DNA from 3 places in the Pseudomonas sp. LBUM1676 genome. Region 2 is predicted to be linked to each of the others. Evidence: riboswitches for the same ligand, from Rfam matches in the RefSeq annotation. Region 2 holds a riboswitch; each other region holds the start of a gene.
What was found. Region 2 has a riboswitch for cobalamin ahead of ACA041_RS11740 (ABC transporter substrate-binding protein). Riboswitches for the same ligand answer to the same signal wherever they lie in the genome.
Positions count from the first base shown of each region.

Region 1 (4,510 bases), 1.3 Mb from region 2:
GCGCTGGGCATCGACCTGATCCGGGAACGCGGCGAAGGTGCCGGCGGCAACGGCCGGGCTGTCAACCACGGTGATGACGGCGTCGACGGTGCAGGCGCTGCGGATTTCCGGCCACTGGAAGGCTTGCACCAGCGGTTTTGGCAGGGCCAGGCCCGAGGTTTCGATGAGAATGTGATCGAGGTCACCGCGGCGGGCCACCAGTTCGCGCATCACCGGGAAGAATTCTTCCTGCACGGTGCAGCACAGGCAGCCGTTGGCCAGTTCGTAGACGCGGCCGTTGGCTTCTTCCTCGGTGCAGCCGATGGAGCACTGCTTAAGGATTTCGCCGTCGATGCCCAGCTCGCCGAACTCATTGACGATCACCGCGATGCGACGACCCTGAGCGTTGTCGAGCATGTGCCGCAGCAAGGTGGTCTTGCCCGAGCCGAGGAAGCCGGTAACGATGGTGACGGGGAGTTTGGCCAGTGTTTTCATCGGATGCCCTTTGGCAAGGTGGCGGGCATACGGGACGACAATCGCTGCGACAGGTGCGCGCGCAAGAGTTCCGCCACCGGATCACCCCGCCCGGTTGTAGTGAGAATCTGTATCGAGGCAGGTCTCCTGGCTGACGGTGTGCCAGTCGTTCGACTGGCGTTCGCTGCGCCTTCCCGCGAACCCGTTGCACAGGGTTTGCAGTGGCGTGGCAGCGAAACATCACCGTTCACAGTTGCGGGGGCAGCCGCGGCATCGACCGCGTTCCCTTCTTAGCTTCGGCAGACGCCGAAGAACCTCGAATGCGCAAGGCTACGCATGGTCTTGGGGCGGGTCAATGTCCGCGCAGAGATCTGTGGAGACAGACAGGACGCCTTCGCGGGCAAGCCTCGCTCCTACAGCAATAGCGCCGATCACATACATTGTGGGCGACTATGTTCTGTAGGAGCGAGGCTTGCCCGCGAAGCAGTCACCCCGGTGTCAAGTTGAGAACCCATGCCAATTGACGCCCAACCCCCGCCCATGCTCTCCTACACGCCTTGTTACGGGTGCCCTTCACAGGGTGAAACGGGAAACCGGTGAATCATGTGCTTTACTCCAAGCCATGTCAGTCCGGTGCTGCCCCCGCAACGGTAAGCGAGCGAAGAATCAGATCCACTGTGCCAGCCGTACGGCATGGGAAGGTGATTCTTGCAGGTCCAGGCGAAAGCCAGCGCCCCTCGCGAGCCCGGAGACCGGCCCGCAACATCAGGTGAGCGTCACGCTCACTGAATAACAAACCCGCGGTGGGCGGGCGCTGTTTGAACCTCTGCGTGCCCGTGCCCGCAGGGATCTTCCATGCGCTCTATTCACCCGCTGACAGACCAGAGGGAAGCGCCATGTCGATCATCAGCAGCACCGGCAGCAACACCGATAAGAGCACCGCCAGCTCCACCACGACCCTGACCCAACGCCTGACCGCCGCCGCCTGTGCGTCGATCCTTGGCGCGTGCCTGGTCTATTTTGCCGGTTTCTCGCACATCGAAGCGGTGCACAATGCCGCCCACGATACCCGTCACAGCTCCGCGTTCCCGTGCCATTGAGACCTGCCGACATGATCAAGCGTATCGCGCAAACCGCAGGTTTCACCGGGCTGCTGGCTGCCCTGCTGCTGACGCTGCTGCAAAGCTTCTGGGTGTCGCCACTGATTCTGCAGGCGGAAACCTACGAAAAATCCGAGCCGGCCGCTGTTGAAATTCACGAGCACGCCGCCGGTGCTGTCGTCGCTCACTCCCACGACGCCGAAGCCTGGGAGCCGGAAGACGGCTGGCAGCGCGTGCTGTCGACCACCGGCGGCAACCTGGTGGTGGCCGTAGGTTTCGCCCTGATGCTTGCCGGTCTCTATACCTTGCGCGCGCCGACCAGGACTTCACAGGGCCTGCTGTGGGGTCTGGCCGGTTACGCGACCTTCGTGCTCGCGCCGACCCTCGGCCTTCCGCCTGAACTGCCGGGGACCGCCGCGGCCGACCTGACGCAACGGCAGATCTGGTGGATCGGCACTGCCGCTTCCACCGCAGTCGGTATCGCCCTGATCGTGTTCAGCCGTCACTGGCTGATGAAGATCCTCGGCGTCGCCATCCTCGCGGTTCCCCACGTGATTGGCGCACCGCAACCGCAAGTGCATTCGATGCTTGCACCGGAAGCGCTCGAGGCGCAGTTCAAAATCGCTTCGCAGCTGACCAACGTGGCGTTCTGGCTGGCCCTGGGCCTGATCAGCGCCTGGTTGTTCCGCCGCAAAAGCGCTGGCCAATACCACGCATGACCGATGACTGCACAGCGCCGACCCTGGTGGTCGGCCTGGGCTGCCAGCGCGGCTGCCCCGTCAGCACGCTGCGGGCGCTGCTCGACCAGGCGCTACAGGCGCACAGGATCGGCCTGCACCAGATCAAGGCCCTGGCCAGTATCGACCTCAAGCGCGAAGAACCTGGCCTGATCGAACTCGCCGAACAGCTTGGGCTGGAGGTTATGTATTTCAGCAGCGCACAACTGGCCGGCTATCACACGCAACTCAGCCATCATTCGGACATCGCGTTCGAACGCACCGGCTGCTACGGTGTGGCGGAAAGTGCTGCCCTGGCCCTGGCTGAACACCTGGTCCAGGCCCCGGTCAAACTGCTGATCTCGCGACAGAAATATGCCCAGGCGACCCTGGCATTGGCTGGCGCTGCCTGACATCCCCGATAACCCCCTGCTCGATCATGAGCAATCTTCATCTGAAGCCTTGCCAAGCCTTTTTTCACAGGAACCGACGATGACTGTCTATTTCATTGGCGCGGGTCCCGGCGACCCGGAACTGATCACCGTCAAAGGCCAGCGGCTGATCCGCAGCTGCCCGGTGATCATCTATGCCGGCTCCCTGGTGCCCGCTGCCGTGCTCGAAGGCCACCAGGCCGAACACGTGATCAACAGCGCCGAACTGCACCTGGAACAGATCATCGAACTGATCAGGAGCGCCCATGCCAAGGGCCAGGATGTCGCCCGGGTGCATTCCGGCGACCCGAGCCTGTATGGCGCCATCGGCGAGCAGATTCGCTACCTGCGCGAACTCGGCATTGCCTTTGAAATCATTCCCGGTGTGACCGCGACAGCGGCCTGTGCGGCACTGTTGGGTGCGGAATTGACCTTGCCGGATGTGTCACAGAGCGTGATTCTGACCCGCTACGCCGACAAGACCGTCATGCCCGCCGGTGAAGAACTCGGCAGCCTGGCGCAGCACGGGGCGACCATGGCGATCCATCTGGGGGTCAATCATCTGCAGAAGATTCTGGTCGAATTGCTGCCGCATTATGGCGCGGACTGTCCGATCGCGGTGATTCACCGGGCGACCTGGCCGGATCAGGATTGGGTGGTGGGGACGCTTGAGGATATTGCCGCGAAGGTTGAAGCCAAGGGGTTTCGGCGCACGGCGTTGATTCTGGTGGGTCGGGTGTTGGGTAGCGATCACTTCAGCGAGTCGTCGCTGTATCGCGCCGGGCATGCGCATCTCTACAGACCCTGAAGCACTTGCTCCCGCTGGACCGCGGAGCGGTCCCAACATCAGCCAACGCATTCATCACGGTAAAATGCATCAGCTGCTTTGCGATTGCTTCGCAATCGAGCGGGAGCAAGCTCCCTCACCACAGCGCCGTTTTTTCATTTCGCAGCGAACACCTTAGTAGTAGGCGTTTTCTTTCTGCGTATGGTCAGTCACGTCGCGAACACCCTTCAACTCAGGAATACGCTCAAGCAACGTCCGCTCGATCCCTTCGCGCAGGGTGACGTCCGCCTGGCCGCAACCTTGGCAGCCGCCGCCGAACTTCAGCACGGCGATGCCGTCCTCGACCACATCGATCAGGCTGACCTGACCGCCGTGGCTCGCGAGCCCCGGGTTGATCTCCGTCTGCAGGTAGTAGTTGATACGCTCGTTGATCGGACTGTCGGCGTTGACCATCGGTACTTTGGCGTTTGGCGCCTTGATGGTCAGCTGGCCGCCCATGCGGTCGGTGGCGTAGTCGACTACCGCATCATCCAGGAAGGCTTCGCTGAACGAATCGATGTAAGCGGTGAAGCTTTTGAGCCCCACTGCCGTGTCTTCAGGCTTTTCTTCGCCCGGCTTGCAGTAGGCAATGCAGGTTTCGGCGTATTGGGTGCCAGGCTGGGTGATAAAAACGCGGATGCCAATGCCCGGGGTGTTCTGCTTGGAGAGCAGATCAGCCAGGTAATCGTGGGCGGCGTCGGTAATGGTAATAGCGGTCATGGAAACTCCTCGCAGGCTTGGGCGCAGTTTACGCCAATCATCGCGCCGGACAAAGTCCTAGTATTTTTGTCGGGAAACTCCGGAAGTGGCAACGGTCTTCTGTACACCCCGCCCCCCCTGTAGGAGCGAGCTTGCTCGCGAAGGATGGTCAGGCACCGCGTGTAGCCAGACAATACGCATTATCGTTGATGTCCTTCGCGAGCAAGCTCGCTCCTACAGGCGCGTCAACATGAACCAGATTCATGCAAAACCGCAACATGCTCC
Region 1 covers NZ_CP166777.1:3,829,876-3,834,385, forward strand. The annotation lists gene cobW (cobalamin biosynthesis protein CobW) at 1-474, opposite strand, end outside; cobalamin riboswitch at 574-787, opposite strand; cobalamin riboswitch at 1,001-1,228, shown strand; gene ACA041_RS17690 (CbtB domain-containing protein) at 1,350-1,553, shown strand; gene ACA041_RS17695 (CbtA family protein) at 1,565-2,272, shown strand; gene ACA041_RS17700 (cobalamin biosynthesis protein) at 2,269-2,682, shown strand; gene cobM (precorrin-4 C(11)-methyltransferase) at 2,762-3,508, shown strand; gene nfuA (Fe-S biogenesis protein NfuA) at 3,662-4,246, opposite strand.
Region 1: linked by a shared signal. The riboswitch ahead of ACA041_RS17690 (CbtB domain-containing protein) and the one ahead of ACA041_RS11740 (ABC transporter substrate-binding protein) in region 2 are both predicted to bind cobalamin.

Region 2 (4,510 bases):
CCCGGGTCAGCGACAGCGGCACGCCGGCCTATGAAGGTCATCAGGCAATCAATGTGCCGACGCTGCGCGCCAGCCTCCAGGGCGACTACGCCCTGCCCGGGTTCGATGGCCTGGGCCTGCTCGGCGGGGTGCAATACAGCGCCAGCAAATATGCCAGTCGCCAAGGCGGGGTAGAGACCGGTGCCTACGCCATTTTCAATCTCGGCAGCCGCTACAGCACCCGCATCGACGGTTACGACACGGTGTTCCGCCTGACCGTGGACAACCTGTTCGACAAGCGATACTGGCGTGATGCCGGCGAATACATGGGCGACGGCTACCTGTTCCAGGGCGCGCCCCTGACGGCCCGGTTGAGCGCCTCGATCAACTTCTGATGGTTGCGCCATAGCCTCTCACTGATCCTGCCCCTATCGCTGCCCTATCGCTGCCTTCTCCATGCAGTACGGCATCGCTGAGGAACCATTGCCCATCACCTGACCCCGCGTCGCCGACCCTGGCTGCAGAAAACCGAGCAAGGCCTGTCGGGTTTCCTGCCAGGCTGCCGGGTGTTCCATATCGAGGAAGTGCCCGGCGTTCGTGACGGTATGGAACCGGGACTGAGGGGCATGATTGGCGAACAGCCGGGCGTCTTGCGCCGAGGTGTATTCATCCCATTCGCCGTTGACAAACAGCAGCGGGATTTCGATCGCATCGGCACAGGCGACGTAGCAGTGGGTGTCCTGGGTCAGCACCTCGTGCACATGGAAATGCATCTGCCGGTATTCATGCTCCGCCAGGCTGCTGACATGGCGGTGATTAAAGCGTTTGAACAGCGAGGGCAGGTGCTTGCCAATCGTCCCGTTGATCAAGCGCCCGACATTGAGACGATCGCAGGCCTGGAGCACGTGCAGGCCGCGTTCCAGGTAATCGCGCATGGGCGTATTGATGCGCGCCGCGAAAGAACTGATAACCGCCCTCTCGATTCGTTGTGGCCGCTGGGCCAGCGCCACCAGGGTCGCCGCGCCGCCCCAGGAAAAGGACAGCACATGGTGCACACAAAAGTGCTCGATCAATTCCAGCAGAATCGCGGCCTCGTCTTCCTTACGGATCGGTTGGCCATGGAGGTTGTGTCGTTTCGACTGACCGGCATAGGGTTGATCGTAGAGGACCACATTGAATTGCGGCTGCAGGTAACGCACCGTCTGGGCAAAGGATGCGGTCGTTGCCAGCGAGCCGTTGACCAGAATGATGGTCTTGTCAGCGGCGGGGTTGAGATAGTGTTCGGTATAAATCTTGTATTTATCGCAAATCTCGACGATGGCGGTTTTCGGCATCATGTCATTTTCTTCCTTGAACCCATTGGACTGAGCGCACAGCGTGAGGGATGTCCACAGGACCCTATCGACACAGCAGTACGGGTGGAGCCGACAGCGAAGTGCCAGGTAAATACATTAAAAGCTCAAGGTGGTTTTCCAACGTCAACGCATAGGCCTCCTGGGGTTTAACCTGGCATCACGAGCAAGCGGCGACAGCGCGAGCGTGTTACGCAGGGCTCTGTGACCGATGAGTCACTGACTGACCAGAGGTTCAGAGTTAAGCAGGAATTTCCCGGTCTGCAAGCATGTGCAGCGCTTTGGTGCTGATTTACCTTCAACGCGCACCTGCACCCTGGAATCGGCACACGGGAAAAAATACTGGACCGTTAATCGCCATGATCGACTACCATGCCGGCCGCCGGTTTCCACATGGGATTAATAGGGAATCCGAGATGCCTGACACGGCATCAATCGGAACTGCCCCCGCAACTGTAGGTGCTGAGCCTGCTCCTGAACTGCCACTGGGATCGCTCCCGGGAAGGCTGGAGCCAGGCGACGACGCATCAGTCAGGAGACCTGCCGGCCAAGCAAATCACTAACCGGCGGGGTGTCCGGGAAGGACATCCTTGCGCCGTGCGTCACCTGCAGTGATCGCCACGCCATTGCTTTAACGGCAGCGTTCGATGATGTGTTTCCAGTCCGTGCCCCTGCTCCGAGTACGGTCAACTGGAGATCGCGCATGCTGCTGTCACGCCTCGTCACCCTCGTCACCGCCCTGGGTCTGTCCACCCTCGCCCATGCGACCCCGACCCACTATCCCCTGACTGTCGAGAACTGCGGCAGCACGCTGACCTTCGAGCAGGCACCGAGCCGAGCCGTGACCATCGGCCAGGCCGGCACCGAAATGCTCTACGCCATGGGGCTGGGCAACACGCTGGTCGGCACGTCACTGTGGTTCAACGATGTGCTGGCCAGGTACAAGACGGAGAACGAGCGGATCCAGCGCCTGGCCGATAACGAGCCGAGTTTCGAGGTGGTGATCGGCAAACGACCGCAGCTGGTGGCGGTGGAACTGGAGTGGATGGTCGGCCCGCAAGGCGTGGTCGGTACCCGCGAGCAGTTTCACGAGCTGAAGATCCCCACCTACCTGATGCCCTCCGACTGCGAAGCCAAGGACAATCTGGTCGGCGCCGACGGCACCCGGCTGGAGGCGTTTCGCATCGACAGTATTTACAAAAGCATCAGCCAGTTGGCGGCGATCTTCGATGTGCAGGACCGTGGCCAGCAGTTGAACGACGAGCTCAAGGCCAGCCTGGCCAAGTCGATCGACCTGGTGCAGAACAAGAACCTGAAGCACACCAGCGCGCTGTTCTGGTTCTCCAGCGCCACTCTGGATATCGACCCTTACGTCGCCGGGCACAAGGGCGTTCCCGACTTCATGCTCAACACCCTGGGCGTGCGCAACGTGGTGCAATCGGACGAAGAATGGCCGACCGTGGGCTGGGAAACCATCGCCAAGGCCAACCCGACTTTCCTCGTCATCGCGCGCATGGATCGGCGGCGCTTCCCTGCCGACGATCATCTGAAGAAGCTGGAATTCCTGCGCAGCGACCCGGTGACCCGTAACATGGACGCGGTGAAAAACAACCGCATCATCATCCTCGACGCCATGGCCATGCAGGCCAGCACCCGCATGTTCGACGGCCTTGAAACCCTGGCAACGGCCATCAACGGCTACGACCTGCCGCAATGACCGGGACGCTGATTCGCACGTTGCTGGCCGCGGTGACCCTGCTGCTGGCCGTCATTGCCGGTGTGGCCATTGGTGAAACGGCCATCGATCCGGGCGTGGTGTTCCAGGTGCTGGCCAACAAACTGTGGGCTGCCGGTCATGTCCTCGACCCGATCGACGAAGGCATCGTCTGGAATTACCGCCTGACCCGCGCCCTGGTGGCGGCGGCCTGCGGTGCGGGCCTGGCCACTTGCGGGGTGATCCTGCAATCACTGTTGCGCAACCCGCTGGCCGATCCCTACCTGCTCGGCATCTCTGCCGGCGCCTCGACCGGCGCGGTGCTGGTGGCGTTGCTGGGGCTGGGGGCGGGTCTGATTTCGCTGTCGGTCGGAGCCTTTGCCGGGGCTGTTGCCGCCTTCGCCGTGGTGGTGTTGCTGGCCCGTGCCAGCGGCTCGCCCGGTGGCACCTCGCAGATCATTCTCGCGGGGATTGCCGGGTCGCAGCTGTTCAATGCGCTCACGGCGTTCCTGATCACCAAGTCGGCCAGTTCCGAACAGGCCCGGGGCATCATGTTCTGGTTGCTGGGCAATCTCAGCGGGGTGCGCTGGCCGTCGGTGTGGCTGGCCGTCCCCGTGGCCGTGGCCGGTCTTGCCGTTTGCCTGTGGCATCGACGGGCACTGGACGCCTTCACCTTTGGCGCCGACTCGGCCGCCTCGCTCGGCATCCCGGTACGCCGCGTACAGTTTCTGTTGATCAGCTGCGCCGCCCTGGTGACCGCGGTGATGGTATCGATCGTCGGCTCCATCGGTTTCGTCGGGCTGGTGATTCCCCACGCCGTGCGGCTGTTGCTGGGCACCGGGCATGCGCGCCTGCTGCCGGCCAGTGCGCTGGGGGGTGCGGTGTTTCTGATCGCCGCCGATGTGCTCTCGCGGACACTGATCAAAGGCCAGGTGATCCCGGTCGGGGTCATCACTGCCTTGGTCGGTGCTCCGGTGTTCGCGTTGATCCTGATCGGCAGGAGGAATGCCCGATGACTGTTCTCACACCTGTAATCGGCGAATCCGTGCTCAGCTGTTCCGGCCTCGGGTTCCGGGTCCGCGACGCTGAATTGCTGCACGATATCCACCTGGACATCCGACGGGGAGAAACCCTGGGCATCGTCGGGCCCAACGGTTCGGGAAAATCCACGCTGCTCAAACTGCTGGCCGGCGTGCGTGTCCCGAGCCGGGGTGACATCCACCTCAACGGCCAGCACCTCAAGGCGCTGTCGCGGCGAACCATCGCGCAAACCCTGGCGGTGGTGGAGCAACAGGCCGACACGCTGGATGCCATCAACGTGTTCGATGCCGTGGCCCTGGGCCGAACGCCGTGGCTGTCGGCCTTGAGCCCGTGGTCGAACGAGGACGCTGCCATCGTCCGGCAGGCGCTGTGCGACGTTGATGCGATGCACCTGAAAAACCGCACCTGGCACAGCCTGTCCGGC
Region 2 covers NZ_CP166777.1:2,487,062-2,491,571, reverse strand. The annotation lists gene ACA041_RS11750 (TonB-dependent siderophore receptor) at 1-374, shown strand, start outside; gene ACA041_RS11745 (alpha/beta fold hydrolase) at 408-1,316, opposite strand; cobalamin riboswitch at 1,698-1,893, shown strand; gene ACA041_RS11740 (ABC transporter substrate-binding protein) at 2,035-3,048, shown strand; gene ACA041_RS11735 (FecCD family ABC transporter permease) at 3,057-4,061, shown strand; gene ACA041_RS11730 (ABC transporter ATP-binding protein) at 4,058-4,510, shown strand, end outside.

Region 3 (4,510 bases), 2.5 Mb from region 2:
CCGGCCGCATGGTGCGCGCGAATCCCATCGAGCATCGATGTGTTCTTTGCCAGCGCCACATGGTGCAATTCCGGATAGCCTCCCGGCAGGTAAAGACTGTCCGCTTCCGGCAACCCGGCGTCACGGATCGGCGAGAAAAACAGCAGCTCGGCGCCCATGGCCCGCAGCAGGTCCAGGCTCGCGCCATAGGTGAAGGCAAAGGCTTCGTCACGGGCCACGGCGATGCGCACGCCAGCCAACAAGGGTTCGGCGGCGATCACTTCAGGAGCGGCGAATGCCACGGGCGGCGGCAGCGCAACATCGCAACTGTTGGCCAGTGATTCGGCTGCCGCGTCGAGACGCAGATCCAGATCATTGAGCTCGCTGGCCTGAACCAGCCCCAAGTGCCGACTCGGCAATTCGATCCCGGTTTCCCGGGACAAGGCGCCATACCAGCGCAGGCCTTCCGTCAGGCTGCCTTCGAGCAATTGCGCATGGCGCAATGTGCCCACGCGGTTAGCCAGGACACCGGCAAACGGCAAGTCCGGCTGATAGCGCGCCAGCCCCAGGGCCAGTGCGCCAAAGGTCTGGGCCATCGCGGTACCATCGATCACACCCAGCACCGGCACACCGAAGTGCCGCGCCAGATCGGCGCTGGACGGCGTACCATCGAACAGCCCCATCACGCCCTCGATCAGGATCAGGTCGGCAACAGCTGCGGCTTCCCACAACAGTCGGCGACTTTCCTGTTCGCCGACCATCCACATGTCCAGTTGATACACCGGCGCACCACTGGCGCGCTCGAGAATCATCGGGTCGAGAAAATCCGGGCCGCACTTGAAGACCCGCACCTTGCGCCCCTGATTACGATGCAAGCGGGCCAGCGCGGCGGTGACGGTGGTCTTGCCCTGGCCGGAGGCCGGCGCGGCAATCAATACCGCCGGGCAATAACGTAGTTGCGTCACAGCTCGACGCCTTTTTGTGCCTTGATACCGGCCTGGAACGCGTGCTTGATCACACCCATTTCGGTGACGGTGTCGGCCAGTTCGATCATCTCCGGCTTGGCGCCTCGACCGGTGACCACCACGTGCTGCATCGGCGGACGCGCCTGCAAATCACTGAGCACCTGATCCAGATCGAGATAACCGTGCTTGAGGGCGATGTTCAATTCATCGAGCACCACCAGACCGATGGACGGATCGCTCAACAGTTCGCGGGAGACTGCCCAGGCGGCTTCGGCGGCAGCGATATCACGCTGGCGATCCTGGGTTTCCCAGGTGAAGCCCTCCCCCATCACATGAAACCGCACCTGTTCCGGGAAGCGGCGGAAGAACAGTTCTTCGCCGGTGCTGTTGCGACCCTTGATGAACTGCACCACGCCACACTGCATGCCATGGCCCAGGGAGCGGGCGAGCATGCCAAAAGCCGAGCTGCTCTTGCCTTTGCCGTTGCCGGTCAACACCAGCAGCAGGCCGCATTCGTTCGGGGAATTGGCGATGCGTTCATCGATCACGGCTTTTTTGCGCAGCATGCGCGCCAGGTGACGTTCGTCACGATCGGGAGTATCAGTCATGGGGGAGCTCTCCGTTGGGGCTGGATAACGGCGGGCAGGCACAAGAATAGACGGCAAGAAGCCTGGCATCGCCCACCGTGATGCCGCTGGATGGATCAGGCCGGTCTCCGGGCTCATGAGCGGCGCTGGCCTGACTGCGCGCCTTCCCATGTCGATAATCAACACAGTGGCTCAATGCACAGCCTTTACTCATTTACCGTTGCGGGGGCAGCGTCGGGATCATGACTCTTCGTCGCTTGAAGAGCATCACTCACCGACTTCCCTGTTTCACTCTGTCGGCCATGGCCACAGAGCACCTGAAACAAGCCGCGAAGGTTAGAGGGTTGGGGGTGGAGCGTCAATTGAAGACGGGGCCTGCTCAAGCAATTCAGTGCCGTCGATCAATTATCTGACGCCAATCCAGAACTGCAGGACATGGTCGACGACCTGCAAAAGGAAAACAGCTGCGCCGTGGCCTGGTATTTCCCCTACGCCTAGCGCAAGTTGCGCAACGAAGGCGGCCACTATCACCCCGGCACCGTCGTCCTGTTCAAGGAAGCCCGCGGCTGACCGGTTGAACCATCGCACCTGCAAGCTTCTCTATGATTGTATCTACGCATTCATAGGGAAGATCAGCATGCGCAAGCCCCAGCTCGTTCTCGTCATCGCGCTCGCCGGAGGGCTCGCCGCCTGCGGTGAAACCTCCAGCCTGCAAGTCATGGACGGCACCGGACCGCAGCCCAAGCTGCCAGAACCGAACAAGACCCTGATCCCGACGGTGAACATTGCCCCGGCGATCGGCTGGCCGGACGGTGCGAAACCAACCGCTGCGACCGGAACCCAGGTCGCCGCCTTCGCCGAAGGTCTCGATCACCCGCGCTGGCTTTATGTATTGCCCAACGGCGACGTGCTGGTCGCCGAAACCAATGCGCCACCCAAACCCGATGACGGCAAAGGCATCAAAGGCTGGGTCATGAAGAAAGTCATGGGCCGGGCCGGTGCAGGGGTACCCAGCCCGAACCGCATCACACTGTTGCGAGACAAGGACCACGACGGCATCGCCGAAACCCGCACGGTGTTTCTGGAAAACCTGAACTCGCCGTTCGGCATGACGCTGGTCGGTAATGATTTGTACGTCGCCGATACGGACCGCCTGCTGCGCTTCCACTATGCAGAGGGCGATACGGCGATCAAGTCGCAGCCGATCAAAGTCGTCGATCTGCCGGGCGGCACGCTGAATCATCACTGGACCAAGAACGTTATCGCCAGCAAGGACGGGAACAAGCTGTACGTAACGGTCGGGTCCAACAGCAACGTCGGCGAAAACGGCATGGATCAGGAAGAAGGTCGCGCGGCGATCTGGGAAGTGGATCGGGCCACCGGCAACCATCGGATCTTCGCTTCGGGGATCCGCAATCCCAACGGCCTCGCCTGGGAACCGCAGAGCGGTGCGCTGTGGACGGCCGTCAATGAGCGGGATGAAATCGGCAGCGACCTGGTGCCGGATTACATCACCTCCGTGAAAGACGGCGGGTTCTATGGCTGGCCCTACAGCTATTACGGGCAGCATGTCGATGTGCGCGTGACGCCGCAGAATCCGGACCTGGTGGCCAAGGCCATTGCGCCGGACTACGCCGTCGGCCCGCATACGGCATCGCTGGGCCTGACCTTTGCCGAAGGCAACAACCTGCCGGCGCAGTTCAAGGAAGGCGCATTCATCGGCCAGCACGGCTCATGGAACCGCGATCCGCACAGCGGCTACAAAGTGATTTTCGTGCCCTTCAGCGCGGGCAAACCGGTCGGGCAACCGGTTGATGTGCTCACCGGGTTCCTCACCGACGATGAAAAAGCCATGGGCCGTCCGGTGGGCGTGGTGATTGACCGGCACGGAGGTTTGCTGGTGGCGGATGATGTGGGGAACAAGGTGTGGCGGGTATCAACGGCTAAATAACTGCAATACACGCCACCTTCTGGACACACAACACCTGTGGGAGCGAGCTTGCTCGCGATAGGGCCAGCACATTCAATATTGATGGCGCTGCCCCACCGCTATCGCGAGCAAGCTCGCTCCCACATTGATCAGCGCTTGCGGCAAAGGGTCAATCCATCCCCCAAAGGCAACAACGACAAATCCACCCGCACGTCATCCTTCAAGGCGCGATTGAGCGCCTGGATGGCTCGGGTGTCCGCGCTGTCGGGACTCTCCTCCAGCACCCGCCCACTCCACAGCGTGTTATCGAACACGGCCAGCCCACCGACCCGCAACAAACGCAGCGCATGCTCCAGGTAGCTCGGGTAATTGGCCTTGTCGGCATCGATGAAGATCAGGTCGAACTGCCCTGGTTGATCCAGCCGGGCCAGGGTCTCCAGCGCCGGTGCCAGACGCAGGTCAATTCGCCCGGCCAGACCCGCTTCCTGCCAGTAACGGCGGGCGGTGGCGTTGTAGTCGCCGGGCATGTCACAGCAAATCAGCGAACCGTCATCCGGCAATGCTGCGGCCATGCACAAGGCGCTGTAACCGGTGAAGGTGCCCACTTCCAGCAGACGCCTGGCGCCAGTGAGTTTCACCAGCAATGCGAGGAACTGCCCCTGCTCCGGCGCCACTTGCCAGCGCGCCATGGGCAGCGCCTGGGTTTCGTCGCGCAGGCGTTTGAGCAGCGGCGTCTCCCTGAGGGAGACGTCGAGCAGGTATTGATACAGGGAATCATCGAGATTGAGCGTGCGAGCGGTCATGACCAGACTCTGCAATCTATGGGTTATGTGCCAGATGCTCTGGTTGTAGCACACGCTTGGCGCTCAGGTAGGCTTTCTGCCAATACGCCTTGGACAAGCTGTCGAGCTTGACCGTGCCGCCAGTGGCCGGCGCATGGACGAAACGACCTTCGCCGACATAGATCCCGGCATGGCTGACCTGGGAGCCGCCATTGGTGGCGAAGAAGATCAGGTCGCCGGTCTGCAAGCCTTCCTTGCCGACACTGG
Region 3 covers NZ_CP166777.1:4,953,963-4,958,472, forward strand. The annotation lists gene ACA041_RS22790 (cobyrinic acid a,c-diamide synthase CobB) at 1-944, opposite strand, end outside; gene cobO (cob(I)yrinic acid a,c-diamide adenosyltransferase) at 941-1,552, opposite strand; cobalamin riboswitch at 1,634-1,867, opposite strand; gene ACA041_RS22800 (PQQ-dependent sugar dehydrogenase) at 2,169-3,482, shown strand; gene ACA041_RS22805 (O-methyltransferase) at 3,611-4,264, opposite strand; gene ACA041_RS22810 (C40 family peptidase) at 4,281-4,510, opposite strand, start outside.
Region 3: linked by a shared signal. The riboswitch ahead of cobO (cob(I)yrinic acid a,c-diamide adenosyltransferase) and the one ahead of ACA041_RS11740 (ABC transporter substrate-binding protein) in region 2 are both predicted to bind cobalamin.